Regions from separate parts of the Rossellomorea sp. QJM3NY_18 genome, predicted to be linked through region 3. Evidence: riboswitches for the same ligand, from Rfam matches in the RefSeq annotation. Region 3 holds a riboswitch; each other region holds the start of a gene.
What was found. Region 3 has a riboswitch for S-adenosylmethionine ahead of AC0VXY_RS10175 (methionine biosynthesis PLP-dependent protein). Riboswitches for the same ligand answer to the same signal wherever they lie in the genome.
Positions count from the first base shown of each region.

Region 1: it holds a riboswitch for S-adenosylmethionine, as region 3 does, so the genes downstream of both, AC0VXY_RS19630 (O-acetylhomoserine aminocarboxypropyltransferase/cysteine synthase family protein) here and AC0VXY_RS10175 (methionine biosynthesis PLP-dependent protein) in region 3, are expected to answer to the same signal.
Region 2: it holds a riboswitch for S-adenosylmethionine, as region 3 does, so the genes downstream of both, AC0VXY_RS18840 (methionine ABC transporter ATP-binding protein) here and AC0VXY_RS10175 (methionine biosynthesis PLP-dependent protein) in region 3, are expected to answer to the same signal.

Region 1 is NZ_CM149659.1:3,785,941-3,793,668, reverse strand. It holds gene AC0VXY_RS19650 (hypothetical protein) at 1-12, shown strand, start outside; gene AC0VXY_RS19645 (redoxin domain-containing protein) at 5-586, shown strand; gene AC0VXY_RS19640 (DUF302 domain-containing protein) at 670-1,050, shown strand; gene AC0VXY_RS19635 (trans-sulfuration enzyme family protein) at 1,176-2,315, shown strand; SAM riboswitch class I at 2,403-2,521, shown strand; gene AC0VXY_RS19630 (O-acetylhomoserine aminocarboxypropyltransferase/cysteine synthase family protein) at 2,701-3,996, shown strand; gene metX (homoserine O-acetyltransferase MetX) at 4,068-5,141, shown strand; gene AC0VXY_RS19620 (S41 family peptidase) at 5,306-6,763, shown strand; gene AC0VXY_RS19615 (glucose 1-dehydrogenase) at 6,914-7,675, shown strand; gene AC0VXY_RS19610 (hypothetical protein) at 7,688-7,728, shown strand, end outside.
Region 2 is NZ_CM149659.1:3,628,340-3,636,067, reverse strand. It holds gene AC0VXY_RS18880 (SDR family NAD(P)-dependent oxidoreductase) at 1-250, shown strand, start outside; gene AC0VXY_RS18875 (ArsR/SmtB family transcription factor) at 282-584, shown strand; gene AC0VXY_RS18870 (arsenate reductase family protein) at 698-1,054, shown strand; gene gcvH (glycine cleavage system protein GcvH) at 1,172-1,555, shown strand; gene AC0VXY_RS18860 (YusG family protein) at 1,649-1,885, shown strand; gene AC0VXY_RS18855 (toprim domain-containing protein) at 2,062-2,421, shown strand; gene AC0VXY_RS18850 (thioredoxin family protein) at 2,427-2,741, shown strand; gene AC0VXY_RS18845 (SCP2 sterol-binding domain-containing protein) at 3,269-3,619, shown strand; SAM riboswitch class I at 3,731-3,837, shown strand; gene AC0VXY_RS18840 (methionine ABC transporter ATP-binding protein) at 3,984-5,006, shown strand; gene AC0VXY_RS18835 (methionine ABC transporter permease) at 5,003-5,671, shown strand; gene AC0VXY_RS18830 (MetQ/NlpA family ABC transporter substrate-binding protein) at 5,687-6,511, shown strand; gene AC0VXY_RS18825 (carboxymuconolactone decarboxylase family protein) at 6,893-7,258, shown strand; gene AC0VXY_RS18820 (YuzK family famiily protein) at 7,584-7,728, shown strand, end outside.
Region 3 is NZ_CM149659.1:1,998,301-2,006,028, forward strand. It holds gene AC0VXY_RS10165 (tryptophan--tRNA ligase) at 1-523, shown strand, start outside; gene AC0VXY_RS10170 (zinc-dependent alcohol dehydrogenase) at 609-1,742, opposite strand; SAM riboswitch class I at 2,050-2,159, shown strand; gene AC0VXY_RS10175 (methionine biosynthesis PLP-dependent protein) at 2,251-3,375, shown strand; gene metC (cystathionine beta-lyase) at 3,368-4,552, shown strand; gene AC0VXY_RS10185 (bifunctional homocysteine S-methyltransferase/methylenetetrahydrofolate reductase) at 4,568-6,418, shown strand; gene metH (methionine synthase) at 6,399-7,728, shown strand, end outside.

The DNA of each region.
Region 1 (7,728 bases), 1.8 Mb from region 3:
AACATTGAATAAACGAAATTTTGCTCTGGCAATCGTTGCCCTGCTGATCGGAATCTTCCTGGTTAATTTGTTTCAGGATCAACAGGAAAAAAAGGCAAGAGAAGAGGCTGCCCAGTTGGCCAAGGAATCCATGGATCTTTCTGATGCCAAGCAGGGACTCACGAAAGGGGATCGTGCACCGGACTTTACCTTGACCACGTTAGAAGGTGAAGAAGTCAAGCTCTCCGATTACAAGGGCAAGAAAGTGATCCTGAATTTCTGGGCCACCTGGTGCCCGCCATGTAAAGCGGAAATGCCCCATATGGAACAGTATTACAAAAAAAACGCGAAAAAAGAAAATGTCGAAATCCTTGCCGTCAACTTGACCTCACAGGATGAGGGGGAGAAGGCAGTCCAGGAGTTTGTCGACGGCTATGAACTCACTTTCCCTATTCTCATGGATGAAAAAGGGGATGTCGGTGACGAGTACCGGGCATTCACGATCCCGACCACTTACATGATCGATACAAACGGCCTCATCCAGCACAAAATCGTCGGCCCCATGAACGAAGAAATGATGGGTGAAATGGTCCGAGGGATGGAATAATGGGAGGGACGGACCTCTGACAGGACGTTTCATTACATACGCTAAGAGGTATAAGTAACCATGACTCAAAAAGGAGGATCAATATGTTCCATTATACAAAAGAAGTTTCAATGAATGTGAAGGATGCGGTTTCAGCCGTGGAAGCAGCCTTGAAAGAAGAAAGCTTCGGGGTTCTGTGGAATCTTGACCTGGCCGCCAAGCTTCAGGATAAAGGGCTTGATTTTAATGAAGAGGTAGTTGTCCTGGAAGTATGTAATCCCCACGAAGCGAAAAAGGTGCTGGAAGAAAGCATGCTCGTCAGCTATTTCCTTCCTTGTAAAGTGACGGTATATACAGAAGAGGGATCGACGAAGATCGGTATGGCAAAGCCCAGCAAGCTGATTGAATTGGTAGATAACGATGAATTGAAACGGTTGGCATTGGATATAGAAAATCGCCTGATCGGGTGTTTAGAAAACGTCTGACGATGAGAACCTGTTGCATGTATGCTACAGGTTCTTTTTTTTGCATCCAATACCTCACACTCCTCACAATCTTCTGAATATGATACACTTTTAAAAATACATAGATTCAGGAAGGATGACAATAAATGAAATTCACCACCAAGGTCGTACATAGTCAGCTGAAAGGAACCGAGGAAATCCGCAGTAAGACAACACCGATCTACCAGACGTCTGCCTTTTCTTTTAAGTCTCTGGAGGAGCTCGAGGGTTTCTATGAGGGGAAGTCTCCTTATCTTTATTCAAGAACGGGTAATCCCAACACGGATGAGCTTGGGAAGATGGTAGCAGATCTTGAAGGATCGCCTGCGGGTGTCGCCACATCTTCCGGCTTGTCAGCCATCCTGGTCGGAATCCTTGCAGTGGTTCAGGCAGGGGACCATATCATTGCGGCGGAGGATTTATATGGAGGTACCTTCCATATGCTGAAAGAAGAGCTGAAATCATTCGGGATAACCACCTCTTTCGTTGATTTTACGAGTGAGGAAGAAATCGAGGCAGCTCTCACTCCCGAGACGAAGCTTCTCTACAGTGAAACGGTGACCAATCCATTTATGCGAGTAGAGGATATTTCAAGAATGGTAGCCCTTGCCGAAAAGCACAATCTGAAAACGATGATCGACAATACATTCGCCACTCCATTTCTGCGTCAGCCCTTCCTTGAAGGGGTCGATCTGGTCGCTCACAGCGCTACGAAGTATATCGGCGGGCATAGCGATATCACAGCGGGAGTCGTAGTCGGGAAAGAAGAGCTTGTGAATAAAGCAAGGGAGAAGGTCGTCAACATCGGTTCAAACTTAAGTCCATTTGAAGCCTGGCTCACATGCCGGGGGGCGAAAACATTGGCACTCCGGGTGGGGACCCAGGCTCAGAACGCGGGAAAACTTGCAGATGAACTGCGCACCAATGAGCAGGTGAAGAGGGTCTATTATCCAACAGATCTATCCGATAAAGGAAATGGAGCGATCGTCACCATCGAACTCGATGCCCGCTGCGATATCAGCACATTCTTCAAGTCCCTTGGATGGATCAAGATCATCCCGTCCCTGGCCGGAGTGGAAACAACGGTTTCTTATCCACTTGGGACATCTCATCGTGCCCTTCCGAAAGAAGCACAGGAAAAACTCGGCATCAACACCCATGTGGTGCGCATATCGTTAGGTATCGAGGATGGGGAAGATATCATTTCTCAATTTAACGAGGCGATTGAAGCTTCCGTTAAAAAATAAAAAATTCTGAAAATGGTCTTGACGTTGAGGCCGGTTACCCTTTATAATTCATCTCAACGCATGAATTTACACATTGACAATTAAATGCTCTTATCCAGAGAGGTGGAGGGACTAGGCCCGATGAAACCCGGCAACCTTCATGTACGCGTCAGGCGTCACATGAAAAGGTGCTAATTCCTGCAGGCGATCTGCCTGAAAGATAAGAGGAGGACCCTATTCAATTAGACCCTCTTCTTAGGAAGAGGGTTTTTTATTTTATCCTCTTCTGGCTTCTTAGGTGTTTCAGTCGCAATTCAGCAGCTGAGTTTCTTCAAGGATTCAGCAGCTGAACCCAACCAATTATCCACACCAATCCAAAACCAAAAAACTCTAGGAGGAATTACAAATGACAAAATCATTCGATTTCGACACACTGCTTCTTCACGGCGGCCAGGAGCCGGACCCAACCACAGGCTCTAGAGCGGTACCTATCTATCAAACGACATCATACGTGTTCGACAACAGTGACCATGCAGCGAAGCTATTCGCCCTTGAAGAACCGGGAAACATCTACACGCGGATCATGAATCCGACCGTTGATGTGCTGGAGAAGCGTCTTGCCCTTTTAGAAGGTGGAATCGGAGCCCTGGGTGTTTCATCCGGAATGGCCGCCATCTCCCTATCCATCCTAAATATCGCCGGTGCAGGGGATGAGATCGTGGCAGCCACCAATCTGTACGGTGGAACGTATAATTTATTCTCCACGACTCTTCCGAAATACGGAATCAAGGTTCATTTCGTCGATCCGACTGATCCGGAGAATTTCAGAAAAGCGATTACCCCGAAAACAAAAGCGGTATTCGCCGAGACGATCGGAAATCCGAGCCTGCACGTACTGGACATCGAGTCGGTGGCGAAAGTGGCTCATGACCATCATATCCCGCTTATCATCGATAACACATTTGCCACGCCATATGTGTGCAAGCCGATTGAGTGGGGAGCGGACATCGTCATCCACTCTGCCACGAAATGGATCGGCGGTCACGGTACGGCCATCGGTGGAGTCGTCATCGACGGGGGGAAGTTTGATTGGAATCATGAGAAGTTCCCTGGATTCACAGAAGAAGACAGAAGCTATAATGGACTTCGCTACGCACAGGATGTAGGAGCGGCCGCTTTCATCACAAAATTAAGGGTGCAGCTGCTTCGGGATCTCGGGGCATGCTTAAGTCCACAAAACGCATTTCTACTATTGCAGGGACTGGAAACCCTGCATCTCCGCATCGAACGTCACACGGAGAATGCCTTGAAGATTGCGGAACACTTAGATCAGCACAACGGGGTCGCCTGGGTTTCTTATCCGGGTCTGCCGCAGCATCCGTCCTACGCTCTTGCTCAGAAATATTTGAAAAATGGAGCAGGTTCCATCGTCGTCTTTGGAATCAAAGGGGGCAGGGATTCAGGACGTAAAGTCGTCGACAACATTTCTCTCTGGTCCCATGTTGCCAATGTAGGAGATGCGAAGTCACTGATTATCCATCCAGCGTCCACTACGCATCAGCAATTGAACGAGCAGGAAATCCGGGCTACGGGCGTAACCGAGGACCTTGTGAGACTTTCCGTCGGGTTGGAATCTGCGAAGGATTTGATCGAGGATCTGGATCATGCGATTGAAGTGGCGCTGGAAACGTCGCGGGTGTAAATAAGATAGTCGACCGGCACAACCGGGGTGCCCCAACACCCCAACCAACACCAAAAAAAGGAGGTGGAGGAATGGAGAATTCATACTCATACGAAGTAAGCTCCATTACCATCCCATCCCTCACATTAGAGTCAGGCACAACGTTGCACAATGTGAATCTGGCCTATGAACGGACCGGCAATAAGGAAGGCCCCGTCATCCTGGTATGCCACGCCCTCACCGGAACCCATATTGTGAAAGGCACGAGTGAGGACCGGGGCTGGTGGGATGGGTTGATCGGACCCGGTTCATATATTGATACCGATCTATATAATGTGATTGCTTTCAATGTATTAGGGGGATGTGAAGGAAGTACGGGACCGACGTCGACCAATCCGGAAACCGGAGAACGTTACGGACCGGACTTTCCGCACATTAGCATACGGGACATGGTCCATGCCCAATATGAAGCACTCCAACAGCTATCCGTCTACCACATCGAAGCTGTGATCGGTGGTTCATTGGGAGGAATGCAGGCGCTGGAATGGGGGGCTCTCTATCCTTCCTATATCAATAAGGTATTCGCCCTCGCCGTCTCACCTGCATTAAACGATTATGGTCTCGCATTCAATCATATCGGAATTACAGCGATTGAAGGGGATCCCGATTTTCAAAGGGGCCACTATCCCCACGGAGCCATATTAAAAGGCCTTGAGATTGCCAGGATGGTCGGGATGGTGACCTATCGTACTCAGGAATTGTTCGATCGGCGCTTTCAGCGGGAGAGGACGAATGAGCAGTACAATGTGGAGAGCTATCTTGATTATCAAGGAAAGAAACTCGGAAAGCGATTTGATCCGAACAGCTATCTTACCCTCCTTAAAGCGATGAATACCCATGATATCGGGAGGGGAAGAGGAGGAACGGAAGCCGTCGCCGATTCGTATCCGTGCGAACTGGTATCGATCAGCTATGAGGGTGATTTGATCTATTCTCCCCAGTATTTAAAGGAATTCACACTCCAAGCCCCAAAGGGTGAACATTACTTTATCCCGACAGCATTCGGTCATGACGGGTTTCTGGTGGAATTTGAGAAATGGGGCGGGATCATCTCTTCTCATCTCAAAAACCGTCAAGGTCAGAAAATCGTGACGGGCATGAAATAATCGACTGCCAATCATAACTCGTCCCCCTCCGGCATATAGTTAGATAAGCAAAGACATCGCACCGCCTAAGCGCGTTTTTGTGTGGTGTCTTTTTTCGTTGGATGGGAAAACGTTCGCGGCTCTCATCCATACCATAAACAAAACGACAAGCTGGAGGGGAATATATGGAGTGGACGGGCAGAAAGCTCATCATCACGATCATCATTAGCATGTTGATCGGTGCAGGAGGAATGTATGGCGGCTTTGAGTGGACGGGCAGTTCCGGGTCCGGCGACGAGCTTGCCCAGTTTAACGGCAAAGGGGAGCTTAATGATAAGCTTCACAAGGTAGAAGTCGCGTATGATTTGATCAGTGATAAGTTCTTTCAGGATGTAGACAGGGGACAGCTCGTAGAAGGGGCGATTCAGGGGATGCTTAAGACCCTGGATGATCCGTACTCTGTTTACATGAATGCGGAGACCGCTTCTCAATTCAATGACGCGCTTGATTCCTCCTTTGAAGGGATCGGGGCAGAGGTCACGATCATGGACGGGAAACTGGTCATCGTTGCTCCTTTTAAACATTCACCTGCTGAGAAAGCCGGTCTGAAACCGAATGACCGCATCATCAAAGTGGATGGGAACAGTATCGACGGGCTTGACCTTTATGAAGCCACGTTGAAGATCAGAGGGAAGAAGGGTACGGAGGTGAAATTGGAGATTACGAGAGAGGGTCTTTCAGATCCAATCGAAGTGTCCGTGAAGCGGGACGATATCCCTGTTGAAACGGTGATCTCCGATGTGAAGGAAGTCGATGGGAAGAAGACGGGCTACATCCAGATTACGACCTTCTCTGAAAATACCGCCGTCGATTTTAAAAAGCAGCTGGCAGAACTCGAGAAGAAAAAGGTAGAAGGATTGGTTCTTGACGTGAGGGGTAACCCGGGTGGTCTCCTTTCCAGCGTGGAAGACATCCTCAAACAGTTCGTCACCGAGAAAAAACCGTATGTGCAAATCCAGGAACGAAGCGGAGAAGTGCTGAAATCCTTCTCCAACAGTAAGGAAAGAAAAGCGTACCCGGTGGTGGTCCTCATCGATGAGGGCAGTGCATCGGCATCTGAGATCCTGGCCGGGGCCCTTAGTGAGGCGGAAGGATATCCGCTGATCGGAACAAAGAGCTTCGGAAAGGGGACCGTGCAGCAGGCAGTGCCGATGGGAGACGGAAGCAATATCAAGCTTACCATGTTCAAATGGCTGACACCGAACGGGAATTGGATTCATAAGAAGGGAATCAAACCGGATATCCCGGTCAGACAACCATCCTACTTCTATGCCCATCCTCTTCAAGTGGAAAAACCATTGAAAGAAGGGGTAAATAACGAACAAGTGCAAAATGCCCAGGAAATGCTTCAAGGATTAGGCTTCTCCCTTGATCGGGTCGATGGTTATTTCAGTAAGAAAACCGCTAAAGCCGTCAAGGATTTTCAGATCCAGGAAAGCCTCGACGTGACAGGAGTCATTGATGCCAAAACCGGCGAAAGGCTGCAAGAAGAAATATTTGAAGCGGTGCAGAATGAAAAGAACGATCTGCAGCTGCAGGCAGCCTTGGAGTATATAAAACGTACGGCCAATAAGAATCAGTAACGATCAGAGACCTCTCTTTCTTGAGAGGTCTCTTTTTTTGGGGGACATTTGATTCAATTTCTACTCAATGGAGCGGAGAATCCGCACTCATTCTCTCAAACTATCTATTATAATAATGACCTTCCATTTACTAGAAAGGAGATTGATAGAATGTTCTCAGTTAAAGAAAAAGTCGCCATCGTCACAGGCGGTGGGCGGGGGCTCGGAAAGGAGATGGCCCTGGCACTGGGAAGGGCTGGTGCACATGTCGTAATCTGTTCGAGGAACCAGTCGGCATGTGAAGAAGTGAAGGAAACATTGATTGGTTCAGGCGTACGGTCACTTGCCATTCCTTGCGATGTTACCCAGAAAGCGGATGTGATGCATGTAGTGGAAACAGTGATGAAAGAGTTTGGAAGAATCGATATTTTAATCAATAACAGCGGGACGTCCTGGGCCGGTCCTTTTGCTGACATCCCTGAAGATAAATGGGACAAGGTGATGGATGTCAACGTAAAGGGGGCTTTTTTGTTTTCCCAGGAAGTGTCACGGGTCATGGTCCGGCAAAAAGCGGGGAAAATCATTAACATCGCGTCCGTTACGGGATTTGGCGGGACGAACCCCATGCTCATGGATACCGTACCCTATAATACGAGCAAAGGGGCCGTCATGACGTTGACGAAGGATCTTGCCGTGAAACTTGCCCCGCATAATATCCAGGTGAATGCGATCGCTCCCGGGTTCTTTCCGACTAAAATCACGAAGGACCTTTTTGCTAGTCAGGGAAACATGATCAAGCAGCATATCCCTGCAGGAAGATTTGGACAAGCAGGAGATTTGAACGGGGTGGCCATCTTCCTTTCCTCTGCTGCTTCTGACTATATAAACGGTCACATTTTAGTCGTGGATGGCGGCATCCAGGCGCAGGTATAAGGAGGGGGAAACATGGATCTATTTTATGAGGAATTGAAAAAAATCGGAATGAG
Region 2 (7,728 bases), 1.6 Mb from region 3:
GACGGCTCTTTGCCCCGGTGCCACCAAAACAGGATTCAGTGATGCGGCTGAACTTCAGTCCTCTAAGCTCTTCCAGTCGGGTGTGATGAGTGTGGAAGATGTCGTGGAAGAAGGATATAACCAAATGATGACAAAGGACAAGGTAGTGATCGTCCCAGGTATGAAAAACCGGATACTGACTCAGGCGATTCGATTCATGCCGCGTAAAATGGTCACGAATATTGTTCGGAAGGTACAGGAACGGGTATAATTGAATGTGAATGAGTGGAAGGGAGAAGGCTATGGGTCAAAAAGCAATCGATACATTCCGTGCTTGTATTCCATTATTTCAAGCGCTGAGTGATCCTTATCGTCAGGACATAATTTTACTTCTTGCCGAACAAGAACCTCTTACGGTCAATCAGATAACTGAAAATCTGACATTATCCAGACCTGCTGTTTCCCATCACCTAAAGATCCTGAGAGATCAGCAGCTAGTATCACTGGAGCAAAAAGGAACACAACGTTTCTATTCTCTTGAGCTGGACAACGCAACCGTCCTCCTCAAAGAATTGGTTAAAACCGTTGAAAAACAATGTGAGTAATGTTCCGGAAAAGAAGGATACTAACGGATATTGTCGAATGTAAGAAATAGATTCACGGTGACCGGATGGGAAACATACCCTATCCGGTACCTACCAGGAAAGGTGGTGCAATGATGTCATTGACTTTTTATTCTTATCCAAATTGCGGTACATGCAAGAAAGCAAAAAAGTGGCTGGAGGACCATGGTCTTTCCATAGATGAAATACATATTGTAGAAAATCCCCCGTCAAAAATGGAGCTTGAAAATCTGTATGAAAAGAGCGGATACCCTCTAAAGAAGTTTTTCAATACAAGTGGCAAAAAGTATCGCGAACTTGGCTTGAAAAATAAAGTGAATTCAGCTTCTGATGATGAATTATTAGAAATCCTTTCCTCAGACGGGATGCTGATTAAACGTCCGATCACAACGGATGGAAGCAAGGTGACCGTAGGTTTTAAAGAAGAAATGTTCGAGGAAACCTGGAAGTAAAAATGGGTAAGTGATTTCCGATGAAAAAGTTTCATCATTCACACTGAGTTTTCTTGCTTTTTCGATGAAAAGTGTGTCAATATTAGGTTGTATAACTAGCATTTGGAGGGATAGAAAATGAGTACACCGAAAGAACTTCGTTATTCAGAAGAACACGAGTGGGTCAAAGTTGAAGGGGAAAATGTACGCGTAGGAATCACATCATTTGCACAATCTGAGCTGGGCGATATCGTATTCGTCGAGTTACCTGAAGTTGGAGATGAAATCAAAGCGGACGAGCCTTTCGGCAGTGTTGAATCGGTAAAGACCGTTTCTGAGCTATACGCACCTGTTTCCGGTAAGGTTGTCGAAGTGAATGAAGAGCTGTCCGACAGCCCTGAATTCGTGAACGAATCACCTTATGAAAAAGCATGGATGGTCGTTGTGGAACCAACAGATGCTGGAGAAGTAGACAAGCTGATGACAGCTGAAGAGTATGATAAAATGATTAATGAAGGATAATTTCCACCCGGACACCTTGAGGATTTCTCAAGGTGTTTTGTTTTTCTTTTTGGGCATTATATGGGTATGCGTAAAAAGAAAGGATGAATACGTATGGTACTTGAACCAAAGAAATTAGATGTCACAAGCAGGGTGACAGGCAGACTTAAAAATGGTGAAGTCGAATTATTTCTCGATGATCAGTCAATCGGCAAAATGTCCCTGCCCCTTGATGGACTGACAATGGAACCGAACTTCGAAGCAAAAGAAAATAAAATTTATCAGAACTATACTTCCACCGAAGGCCATGATGCAAGGTACACGGATTGTGACGAAGGTGGATGGTGTTAAGGATGACCGCGGTGCCGGATTCGTGTATGGATCTGGCACCATTTCTATAAGCAATGAAACAAACCACTTGCACTATTTTTTGTAAACATGAGAAAATATAAGTAGAAAGTGGACATCATCTCTTGTTATCTGAATATACTATCCTAATCTTATTTCTGAAAGATAAGGTGATGATCATGATGGAACTTGACGAAAAAGTAATCATTGTCGAAGGTACTACCGACAAGCGGAAAGTAAGAGATATAATCAAAGAACCGATTCAAATTATTTGCACGAATGGAACGATCAGTATTACAAAAATGGACGAACTCATCGATGAGCTGTTTGAAAGGGATGTGTACATCCTCGTCGATGCGGATGATGCGGGGGAAAAATTACGTAAACAGTTTAAGCGTGAATTCCCTGAAGTGGGACACCTTTATATCGACCGGATGTATAAGGAAGTGGCCGCAGCCCCGGAATATCATCTTGCATCCATTCTCATAGGTGCGAATATCGATGTGCATAAAGAATATCTAGGAAAAAGGATGATTTAGTTTTGTTGGAGGTAAGCCAGACAGAAGAATTAAACCAATCGATCGAATACCATACGTTTGTAGCCGTTTATCTATATACACCGATGTGTGGTACATGTCAGGTCGCGGGTAAAATGTTGGAAGTGGTCGAGAAACTCCCCCAGTCATTTCATTTTGTGAAGGCGAACCTGAACTATCTGCCCCAATTCGCCGAAGAACAATCCATAGAAAGCGTCCCCTGCCTTCTCTTATTTAAAGATGGACAGGAAATGGAGAGAATCTATGCCTTTCAATCCGTACCATTCCTATACGAAACCATCAACAAAATCCAAAACAGCTAGTGGGGATAAGAGACCTTTTTAGATAAGGTCTTTTTATTTTGTCTGCACTTCTTCTCTTCATCTGCTTTAGAAATTGGATGAAATTGCCCTCTCCACATAAAAAAATGATATTATAACGAACTGTCGCATATTTATCTAATTTTAGAAGTACATGAATAGTGTTGATTGGAGCGGAAGATGGTCGACTCCTTCGGGAATAGCGGGAAAGTTGAGACCCCGCAGGGCGAAGCCCGAGGAGGCTCAACTCACGCCCCGAGGAAAGCGAGCAACTGGAGCGGAAATCAATCAGCACGATGCTGATAAAAACAGAAAAGTTTACGAAAGCAGTCATTTTCTTTCTACAAACGAGGACATATTTCTTGGGAAATGTTTCGAATCCGCTCACTTTTTGACTGGTCATCACCCAAATTCTTACTGTTCGACAAATAAGATACACTCATTCAAAACATGTCGAGAATGTCTAAAAGGGAAAAATACCTAAAAGTGGAATTGATACTATATAGAAGTTTCACTGGGAGGGTGTATTCATGCGAATATATTTAGAGGAATTAGTAGATCAGTGTCATTCTAGGTATCACTTAAGACTCTTGTTTCCAGACAGCCCATTTATTCTTCAATTTCATTGTGAAAAGGACCTATACGGGATATCCATTTCAAGCGGAGGTTGTGCTGTATTGACTGATGGTAGTGGGGAATCCCATTTTGTCATTGAGGGAAAAGAGAAGGACATGCTATCCCTACTTTCAGGAGAAGAACGATTGTCTCAACTGATCGAAAACGACATCCTGAAAGTCAGAGGAGGATACCGTCAGCTGTTATTTGTAGAGTCTGTCCTGTGGCTGACGAGGTCCAGGGTCAAGGAACCGGTTCAAGTATGAAAAAAAGAGAAAAAAGAATTGACACACTTCTATTTTCGATGATAGAATCTTCCATGTAGCAAATTTTCAGAGTCTTTAACAATTCAAAAAATTAAATAAATTGATACTTTACTCTTATTTAGAGAGGTGGAGGGACGTGCCCTATGAAGCCCGGCAACCGTCAATGAAAATTGAAATGGTGCCAATTCACTCAAAGCTTTTGCTTTGAAAGATGAGAGAAAGGATAGTCCTATATATGATTATGCCTTTCTGCTTATCGCAGGAAGGCATTTTTTATTGTTTGCGTAAAGGCTGTGTGAATGGCAAGCGTAATTTTAATTCTAATTAAAAATGTCGTTTTACTCGGAAAGAAGGTGGAGACAGCATGATTACTATTTCAAATGTGAAAAAAATCTTTCAATCAAAATCAGGACCTATTTCAGCCGTTGATGGCGTCAACATCGACATTGCCCAAGGAGAAATTTTTGGAGTGATTGGCTATAGTGGGGCAGGTAAGAGTACGTTGATCCGGATGCTCAATGGACTTGAAGTTCCCACAACTGGAACCGTGAATGTGAATGGGCAGATCGTTTCCCAAGTGAAAGGAAAACATCTTCGGCAGGCGAGGCAGTCAATAGGGATGATTTTTCAGCATTTCAATCTCCTGTGGTCACGCACGGTACTTGAAAATATCCAGTTTCCTTTAGAAATCGCTGGAGTTTCCAAGAAAGAGAGAATGAGAAGAGCCAACGAATTATTGGAGCTGGTTGGATTAGATGGAAGAGGGGACGCCTATCCGTCCCAGTTGAGCGGTGGACAGAAGCAGAGGGTCGGTATTGCGAGGTCCCTTGCAAATAATCCCAACGTCCTGCTTTGTGACGAAGCCACCTCTGCTTTAGATCCGCAAACAACCGATTCCATCCTTGATTTATTGGTGGATATTAATAAACGTTTAGGCCTGACCATCGTCCTGATCACCCATGAAATGCATGTGATCAAAAAAATCTGCCATCGTGTGGCGGTCATGGAACAAGGGAAGGTGGTAGAGCTTGGGGATGTTCTTGAGGTGTTCAGAAATCCCAAAGAGCAGGTGACGAAGCGATTTGTGAGAGAAGTATCTCAAGTGGAAGAAACAGGGGAAACGATCAATCACCTCTTAGCTCAGTATCCTAAAGGAAAAGTACTGAAATTCACCTTCGTTGGTGAATCGACTGAGCAACCGCTCATTACCAGCTTGATCCGAAGATTCGACCTGGATGTCAATATCCTTCAAGGACAGATTTCCCAAACGCAAAAAGGGGCTTATGGTACGCTATTCGTCCACCTTGATGGAAACGAAGAGACGATTCAGGCAGCCTTTGCCTTCGCTGAGAAACAGATGGTCAAAGTGGAGGTGATCCGAGGATGATAGAAAATTTATTTCCGAATGTGGACTGGGAGAAGATGTGGGAAGCGACTGTTGAAACCCTTTATATGACGGGGATGTCAGTCCTGATTACCTTCGTAGTAGGACTGATTCTTGGAATCCTGTTATTTCTTACATCCAAGGAAAATTTATGGGAAAACAAGCTTACTTATACCGTGACCAGTGCAGTGGTCAATGTATTCCGTTCGATTCCGTTCATTATCCTGATTGTATTACTGATTCCATTTACAAAATTCTTATTGGATACCATCCGTGGGGCGAACGCGGCCCTTCCCGCCCTGATCATCGGAGCAGCACCGTTTTACGCACGCATGGTTGAAATCGCATTAAGAGAAGTGAACAAAGGTGTCATCGAAGCAGCGAAAGCAATGGGAGCGAAAACAAGCACAATAATATGGAAAGTGCTTATTCCTGAATCTCTTCCGGCCTTGATCTCAGGTATCACGGTAACAGCCATCGCCCTGGTGGGGTACACGGCAATGGCGGGTGTCATCGGTGCAGGGGGATTGGGAAACCTCGCTTACCTGGATGGGTTTCAACGGAGCAGGGAGGATGTAACCCTTGCCGCAACCATCATGATTTTACTCGTTGTATTTGCAATACAACTTATTGGAGACTACTTCACAAATAAATTAGACAAACGATAAGAGGAGAGAAAACAGATGAAAAAATGGTTAGCAGGAATGGTAGCAGCAACAAGTATCTTTGGATTGGCAGCATGCGGGAGTGATTCCGGATCTGGAAGCGGAGACGTGAAGGAGTTAGTGGTAGGAGCTTCAAATGTTCCCCATGCAGAAATCCTAGAAAAAGTGAAACCGATTCTGGAAGATAAGGGAATCGACTTGCAAATTGAAACGTATCAGGACTATATCCTTCCAAATAAAGACTTGGATAATGGTGATTTGGATGCGAACTATTTCCAAACCGTACCTTACATGGACTTGCAGATGAAAGAGAATGAATATGATTTCGTCAATGCAGGCGGTATTCATATTGAGCCGATCGGCGTGTATTCCAAAAAGTATAAATCTCTTGAGGACCTTCCTGAAGGTGCCACGATCTTGATGAGTAATTCCGTATCCGATCATGGCCGCATCCTTACATTATTAGAGAAAAAGGGTCTGATTACGTTAAAGGACGGCGTTGAAAATACACAGGCTCAGCTGGAAGATATCAAAGAAAATCCAAAAAAACTGAAATTCGATTATGAGTATGAAGCGGCCCTCCTTCCGCAAATGTATGAAAATGAAGAAGGGGACGCAGTTGTGATCAACTCCAACTATGCCATAGATGCAGGCTTGAAACCCCTGGAGGACTCCATCGCCATCGAAGACAGCAACTCCCCGTATGTGAACGTAATAGCTGTGAATAAAGGCGACGAAAACAAAAAAGAAATAAAAGAACTGGTCAAAGCCCTGCGCTCAAAAGAAATCCAGGACTTCATCAAAGAAGAATGGGATGGAGCCGTTGTACCCGTAACCGAATAACAATAGGAAAGAGGCTGGGACATATTCTAATCCATTTCCTCTAAAGACGAACATAGTGGGGACTACTTGTTACACCGCTATTGATTTCCGTGCAAGACTTCGCTTTCCTCGGGCGGAAAGCGAGCACCTGGAGCGGAAATCAACCACTACTCACTACATTCAAAAGTATTTATATTTACGTATACAGCTAAATAATAAATCCGAACGACTTCGATTTAAAAAAGAATTTCGAAAGATCGTTCGGATTTTCTTTTAACAAAACACTCTTGTCCCAGTCGCTTTCTTTCATCAAGTGGTATCGGTAACTTTTTAACATATTCATTTCCAAATTGGCTCATACTATTTCCGATGAATCTATTTTCGAAATGGAGTTGGAATGATATGCAGATGGAACCTAGAAATACAACCGAAGCTGCCCTTCATGATTATAAAATGGGACTTGGAATCTTCACTGAGAAAATGCCTGAGCTTGCTGAGCAATATAATACGTTCACAGAGCACTGCTTCAGGGAAGGGATCCTTTCCAAAAAAGAAAAACAGTTGATAGCACTGGGAATCAGTCTCTATTCCCAGGATGAATATTGTATCATCTATCATACAAAAGGATGCCTCGATCAAGGATGTTCTGAAGAAGAGATCCTTGAAACCATCGGTGTAACAGCTGCATTCGGTGGAGGCGCAGTCATGAGTCAGGCCGTAACATTAGTACAACAGTCGATTCAGGATTTGAATCAATTAAAGCAATGAGTGCATCGAGAGGGAGAGATCCTTCTCTTTTTTTATGGATACGTTTACGAAAATCATAAATATGCGGACCTCCAGCAGTAATAAATATACATCCAAACTAATAATATTTCACCGGTGGACTATTATTTGGAAGTATAACGGCGGAATTTTGTGAAAACTTAAAGGTAGCCCCCGGGAATCAGGCTGACGGATGAATTTCAGAAAAAATGATGAAATACCGGTTTTGTCTTGTGAACGAGGGGGTAGTATAGTTGTAAAGTAATTAAAAACCTGAAAGGAATGATTCATTATCGACTCTCTTGAGAGTATCTCGTACACAAGTGAAATGGAGAAGGCAATGCATGGAGCCCATGGAATAGGTTATGAGGTGTACAAACGAAAGCATGATGTCAGAATGCAAGTAGAGAAGAAAAGAGAGCAGGATTACAAAGAAAGCCGGAGAATGATTGCGGCCCTTGATCGCAGGGTGC
Region 3 (7,728 bases):
TCAGCATGTTGAAATTGCCAGGGATTTAGCAGAAAGTTTTAATAAACAATATGGTGAAACATTTGTTCTTCCCGAGTATGTCATACAGGAAGAGACGTCTGTCCTCCCGGGACTTGATGGACGAAAGATGAGTAAAAGCTATAACAATACAATCCCATTATTCGAGGAACCAAAAAAGCTTCGAAAACTAATCAATAAAATAAAAACGGATTCCTCTCTTCCCGAAGAACCAAAGGATCCCGGCTCATCTGTTATTTTTTCGTTATACAAAGAATTCGCGTCGTCAGATCAAACCGAAATAATGAGAAAGAGGTTTCACTCCGGAATTGGCTGGGGTGAAGCAAAAGCAGAATTGTTTTCTGTGATGAACTCATTTATGAAAGAACCCCGTGACATGTACAACGAATTGGTAAGTGACACAGAGGCAATTGATCAAATTCTACTAAATGGTGCTGAAAAGGCAAGAAAAAAAATCACTCCTTTTATGAGGGAAATCAAACAAAAGATTGGTTTGTATCATTGATTGATACACTTAATTAAATAAATGTAACAAATGAAAACATTGGAAAAGCCGCATTTTGTCAGAATGCGGCTTTTCTTCCCACTTTTTAAGGTTTGAGTATTACTTTAATATTTCCATCGGACTTCTTATCGAAAATATCATACCCTTTTGCCGCTTCTTCAATTGAAAAGGTATGGGTGATGATGTCGGTAGGGTCAAATTGGTTCTCTTCGATCATATCGTATAATTTTGGCATCAGATGAATTACAGGTGCTTGTCCCATTTTAATGGAAACATTCCGGCTGAAAAAGTCCCCTAGAGGAAATCGATTTGCTTCTGTTGCATATACGCCAGTCAATTGAACAGTTCCGAACTTCCGAACCGCTTCTGAGGCTGTCTTGATCGGACTTATGGTCCCAAATTGATTATCAAAGTCAGAACCGAACGATTCATTTGGCTGAACGGTCCCATCCATTCCCACACAGTCTATCACAACATCAGCTCCACCTTTAGTTTCTTCATGCAGGAGCGACCCGATATCGCTATGATTTTGAAAGTTGAATATTTCTGCTTGGTTAGTACGTTTAGCATGCGCAAGTCTATGATCTACCTGGTCTACTGCGATGACTCTTTCGGCGCCTTTCAATTTAGCGAATTTCTGAGCCATCAATCCAATTGGGCCGCTACCTAATACAATGACCGTATCGCCTTTTTTTACACCACTGTTTTCTACGCTCCAGTAAGCAGTGGGTATTACATCGGAAAGGAAGAGAACACTTTCATCCTCCAGCTGACTTGAATCAGGGACTTTAAACGATGTGAAGTCTGCATACGGTACCCGCAGATACTCCGCCTGACCACCCGGGTATCCACCAAACATCTCAGTGAATCCGAAAAGACCGCCCACTTCTCCATGGGGATTGGACTCATCACATTGACTTTCCATTTGGTTCTCACAGAAAAAACATTTCCCACAGCCAATATTAAAAGGAATAACCACGCGATCCCCTTTTTTAAGGGTTTTCACTTCCGATCCCACCTCTTCGACAATACCCATTGGTTCATGTCCCACAACATAATCTTGTTGCGGTTTTATTCCTCCCTTGTATAAATGTAAATCTGAACCGCAAATTCCGCTTGCAGTAATCCTTACGATGATGTCAGTATTTACTTGAATTTCTGGATTCGCTACTTCTTTCACGACCATCTTTTCTTTTCCTTGGAACGTAACGCCCTTCACTCTCATCACTCCTGTAAATTTTGTAAGATTCTTCTATGTGTTTAAACTCTTTTTGAGTGAGCTAAACATCAAGTCGTCCCAATTTTGAAAAACTGAATAAAGCGATGAGGAAGTCTTATTAGAAAATCTTGTTTAAACAGTGTTCCATCAATTATTAATTGGATTTAATTACCACTATTTATTCAAGCGTCCGTACCGATGGGATTTTAAATAAATAAAAAATAAATTTAAAATTCTTACTTTTCATTGACAGTCTTCTATGTTTGGTATAAGTTATGGGAAAGTATTTTTTAAAAATTCATATTGTTTCTTATCAAGAGAGGTAGAGGGACTGGCCCGAAGACACCTCAGCAACCAGCCACAGTTACAGGTATGGTGCTAATTCCAGCAAGTTGATGTCAACTTGGACGATAAGAGGGAGAACGAACGTATAAAACCTTCTTATTTTCATAAGAAGGTTTTTTTGTTTTTCCCCTTTTCATTTTCTAGGGAAGAAAAGGAGAGAAGAATGTTGAAAAAACATATTGATACATTGCTTGTTCAGGCAGGCAATCGGAAGGATCCTGTTACTGGTGCCGTAAGCCTTCCCATTCATCTATCGACAGCATATGAACATAAAGGGATCGGTGAATCAACCGGTTATGATTATACGAGAACAGGTAATCCAACCAGGGCGACCCTTGAAGAAACATTGGCTCAATTGGAAGAGGGGCATAAAGGATTTGCATTCAGTTCGGGAATGGCTGCGATTCAGGCTATCCTGGGTTTATTCTCAAGTGGGGATGAATTGATTGTATCGAAGGATCTTTACGGAGGAAGCTACCGTTTATTTGTACAGTATGAAGCCCAATATAATATCAAATTTCATTTTGTAGATACAAGTGATGCTGACTCTATTAACGTACAAATTACGAAGCGGACGAAGGCTATATTTCTTGAAACACCAACCAACCCATTAATGAATGAAGCAAGTATTTCTGAGGTTGCCGGGATTTCAAAGGCGAATGGACTGCTCTTGGTCGTCGATAACACCTTCTATACACCTGTCCTCCAAAAACCGCTCAAAGAGGGTGCGGACCTGGTTATCCATAGCGCCACCAAATACTTAGGCGGCCATAATGACGTTCTGGCTGGAGTGGTTGTTGTAAACACAGAGGACTTAGCTGAAAGAATTTACACGATTCAAAATTCAATCGGTGCAGTGCTCTCACCATTTGATTGTTGGCTCTTAATACGAGGGATGAAAACCCTTAGCCTCAGAATGGCTCAGCATGAAAAAAATGCAGGGAGATTAGCCCAATATCTTGAAGGGCATGATTGTGTAACGGACGTCTTATATCCGGGGAAAGGAGGCATGCTTTCCTTTCGCATTGGTAAGGAAGAATGGGTCGGTCCCTTCCTACAAAATCTGAACCTTATTACATTTGCAGAAAGTTTAGGAGGAGTTGAAAGCTTTATCACCTATCCCGCCACCCAGACACATGCCGACATTCCTGAAGAAGAACGAAAAAGACTTGGTATCTGCAACAGACTACTCAGATTTTCTGTAGGAATTGAATATATCGATGACCTGATTGAAGATTTGGAGAATGTTTTTCATCAATTGGAAAAAGAGGTGTTAACGTATGAGTAAAAAGCCATTTTCACTTCAGACGTCACTCATTCATTCCCGGGGATTTGATAAAGGGACAGGAGCTGTTTCTACTCCGATTCATCATGCTACAACTTTTCATCAACAGGATTTTGATCAATATGGAACGTATGATTACAGCCGTTCAGGGAATCCAACAAGGGAAACAGTCGAAGAAACGATAGCGGAATTAGAAGGCGGGGTAAGGGGCTTTGCCTTTTCATCCGGTATGGCGGCCATCTCAACAAGCTTTCTTTTGTTATCGAGTGGGGATCATGTTCTCGTATCGGAAGAAGTATATGGGGGGACCTACAGGATGATCACAGAAGTCCTTACTAAGTTTGATATAGAATACTCTTTTGTGAATATGAAGGATTTGCATGAAGTGGCTTGTGCAATTAAGCACAATACGAAGGTGATTTATATGGAAACTCCTTCGAACCCGTTATTGAATATTACCGATATTGAAGGGGTCGTGAAGCTTGCCAAGGCAAATGATTGTTTAACGTTTCTTGATAATACATTCATGACGCCACTGTTGCAAAGACCAATCAGTTTCGGGGTGGATGTTGTTCTTCACAGTGCGACGAAGTTTCTTGCCGGACATAGTGACGTCTTAGCGGGGCTTGCGGTAACGGGAAATGAAGAGATTGCCGGGAAACTTGCTTTTCTGCAGAATTCGTTTGGGGCGGTGCTCGGGGTACAGGATTGCTGGTTGCTCTTAAGAGGGCTGAAAACATTGCATGTTCGATTGAAGGAATCATCAGAGTCGGCTTATAAGATTGCAAGCTTTTTAGAAGGTAGAAAGGAAGTAGAAGAAGTATATTATCCGGGCTTGAGTTATCATCACGGTCGTGAAATTCAAGTTCGGCAGGCAGAGGGTCCCGGAGCGGTTCTTTCCTTCCGGTTAAAAGGGGAAGAGGAAGTGAAGCAACTCATCAAACATGTAAACATCCCCGTATTCGCCGTCAGTTTAGGAGCTGTTGAATCGATTTTATCCTATCCATCGAGAATGTCACATGCTTCTATGCCAAAAGCCGAAAGGGAAAGAAGAGGGATTACAGATGGATTATTGCGCTTATCCGTTGGGCTTGAAAACGCGGATGAATTAATTAAGGATCTACAAAACGGTTTAGAGAGTATACAAAAAATCAATCGAAACAACGTGATAAATTTGTAAAGAGGAGGGAGCGTCATGAAACCGTTGCCGGAAGCATTAAAAGAGAGAATCTTGATTGCAGATGGAGCAATTGGAACATTGTTATATTCCTATGGAGTGGACAGATGCTTTGAAGAACTGAATCTTTCTCACCCAAATGAAGTGTTGAAAGTCCATAAAGAGTATATCGATGCAGGAGCAGATATCATTCAGACCAATACGTATGGGGCCAATTATCAAAAGCTTTCAAGATACGGACTCGAGGATTCGGTTAAGGAAATCAATACAGCTGCTGTTCGTCTGGCAAGAAAAGCAGCTGGAGAAAACACCTATATCCTTGGAACCATCGGGGGAATCAGGGGGATAAAACAAAATGTGTCTCTGGAAGAGATTAAAAGAAGCTTCCGGGAACAGCTTTACTGCTTATTATTAGAGGGGGTTGATGGCATTCTTCTGGAAACCTATTATGATTTCGAGGAACTGACCACCGTTCTTAGCATCGCTAAACGAGAAGCGGATATTCCCCTCATTGCTCAAGTTTCCCTGCATGAAACGGGAGTCCTTCAAAATGGAATGGAAATCAAAGACGCTCTTCAACAATTGGAGTTATTGGGGGCCGATGTTGTCGGCATCAATTGCCGGATGGGGCCATTTCACATGGTGAATTCATTAGAGGAAGTTCCCTTGCCGAAAAGGGCATTTCTATCCGTCTTTCCAAATGCGAGTCTCCCTAACTATGAAGAAGGTCGATTCTATTACTCTGCTGAGCCTGATTACTTTGGGGATATGAGCAATGAATTGCGGATCCAGGGTGCGAGAATCATTGGGGGTTGTTGTGGAACCACACCCGATCACATTCGTTCTGTAGCTTCAAGGTTGAAAAGCCGGGAGCCGGTGAAAGAAAAAGAAGTAAAAAAGAAAAAAGTAGTTCAGTTATCTTCACCATCCATCAGGGGAAGCTTGCTGCATGAGCAAGTAAGAGAAAAGAAAACCATTATCGTTGAACTCGATCCACCGAAGCATCTCGACACGAAATTGTTCTTCCAAGGGGCGTCGGCACTTAAGGAAACAGGCATTGACGCACTCACCCTTGCTGACAACCCGCTGGCAACGCCGCGTATTAGCAATGACGCGATCGGGAGTCTGGTCAAGTCGAAATACGATCTTACACCACTCGTTCATATCACTTGCCGTGACCGAAACCTGATTGGACTTCAATCCCATTTAATGGGCTTGCACACATTAGGGATACACAATCTATTAGCGATAACGGGTGACCCTGCAAAGATCGGGGATTTTCCAGGTGCTGCATCCGTTTATGATCTTTCTTCCCTGGAACTTATTGAACTCATTAAACAGAATAATGAGGGAATATCGTTTTCCGGTAAATCACTCCGGGAACGCACTCAATTTTCAGTTGGGGCAGCCTTTAATCCGAACTTCCGTCATTTAGACGCTTCTGTAAAAAGGCTTGAAAAGAAAAAGAAAGCCGGTGCCGACTATTTCATTTCTCAACCGATCTTTGGGAATGAACAGCTGATACAAATCCATGAAGCGACAAAGCATCTGGATGTTCCGGTTTTCATCGGAATCATGCCGTTGATCAGCTCAAGAAATGCAGAATTTCTCCACCATGAAGTGCCTGGTATCAATGTACCGGAAGAAACGAGGCAAAGAATGAAGGAAGCTGGAAGTGATCCTGTCATTGCTAGAACAGTCGGAATGGAGATAGCCAAAGATTTGCTGGATACAGCATTAGAACTATTTAATGGCATTTATCTCATCACACCTTTTGTACGATATGATATGAGCATTGAACTGATTCATCATATTCAAGAGAAAACCAACACTGAAAGAGAGGTTCCCTATGGCCATCACATTGTTTGAAGAACAGCTTAGAAAAAAAATACTCGTACTTGATGGAGCAATGGGGACGATGCTTCAACAAGCAAATTTATCCCCGGAGGATTTCGGAGGGGAAGAACTTGAAGGATGTAATGAAAATCTTGTCTTGACAGCGCCGGAGGTAATCTATGAGATCCATATGGAATATTTGAAAGCAGGGGCTGATATGATTGAAACGAATACCTTTGGCGCAACCCCCATCGTACTCGACGAATATGATTTAGGCTATAAAGCATACGAAATCAACAAAGTAGCAGCTGAAATCGCCAGAAAAGCAGTAGATGATGTCTCAACTCACGAGTGGCCAAGGTTCGTTGCGGGATCGCTTGGTCCAACTACTAAAACGTTATCCGTAACAGGAGGAGTAAGCTTTGATGAACTGGCAGACAACTACCGTGTTCAAGCAGAAGGCCTTCTCGATGGAGGGGCTGATGTGCTCTTACTTGAAACAAGTCAGGATGCTTTAAACGTAAAAGCAGCGAACCTCGGAATTCGAACGGCTTTCGAATCCAGAGGAAAAGAAATCCCGATTTTATTATCCGGAACCATTGAACCTATGGGCACTACACTGGCCGGGCAATCAATCGAATCATTTTATCTATCCCTTGAACATTTAAACCCTTTGGTCGTTGGTCTGAACTGTGCAACGGGGCCTGAATTTATGCGTGACCACATCCGTTCGTTATCGGGTTTAGCCACTACCTATGTAAGCTGTTACCCGAATGCCGGACTCCCTGATGAAGAAGGGAATTATAATGAAACAGCAGATTCCCTCAGTGTAAAGATGAAAGGTTTCGCGGAGAAAGGTTGGCTGAATCTTGTAGGAGGGTGCTGTGGTACAACACCGGAACATATTCGCGCCCTTTCAGATGTCGTGAAGGGATTCCCGCCCCGTACACCGAAAGAATCTCATCCCCATGCGGTGTCTGGAATTGAAGCTTTCGTCTATGAGGATGAAGACAGAAGACCGATTCTGGTCGGAGAACGGACGAATGTCATCGGTTCAAGAAAATTCAAACGATTGATTGCAGAGAATAAGATAGAGGAAGCGTCAGAGATTGCCAGGGCGCAGGTGAAAAATGGGGCTCAGGTAATCGATATCTGCCTTGCCGACCCCGATCGTGAAGAAGTAGAGGACATGAATGTTTTTATTCAGGAAGTTGTGAAGAAAGTAAAAGTTCCACTTGTCATCGATTCAACGGATGAGAAGGTGCTTGAGGCCGCTTTGAAATTTTCTCAAGGGAAAGTGATCATTAACTCAATTAATCTCGAAGACGGAGAAGAGAGATTTG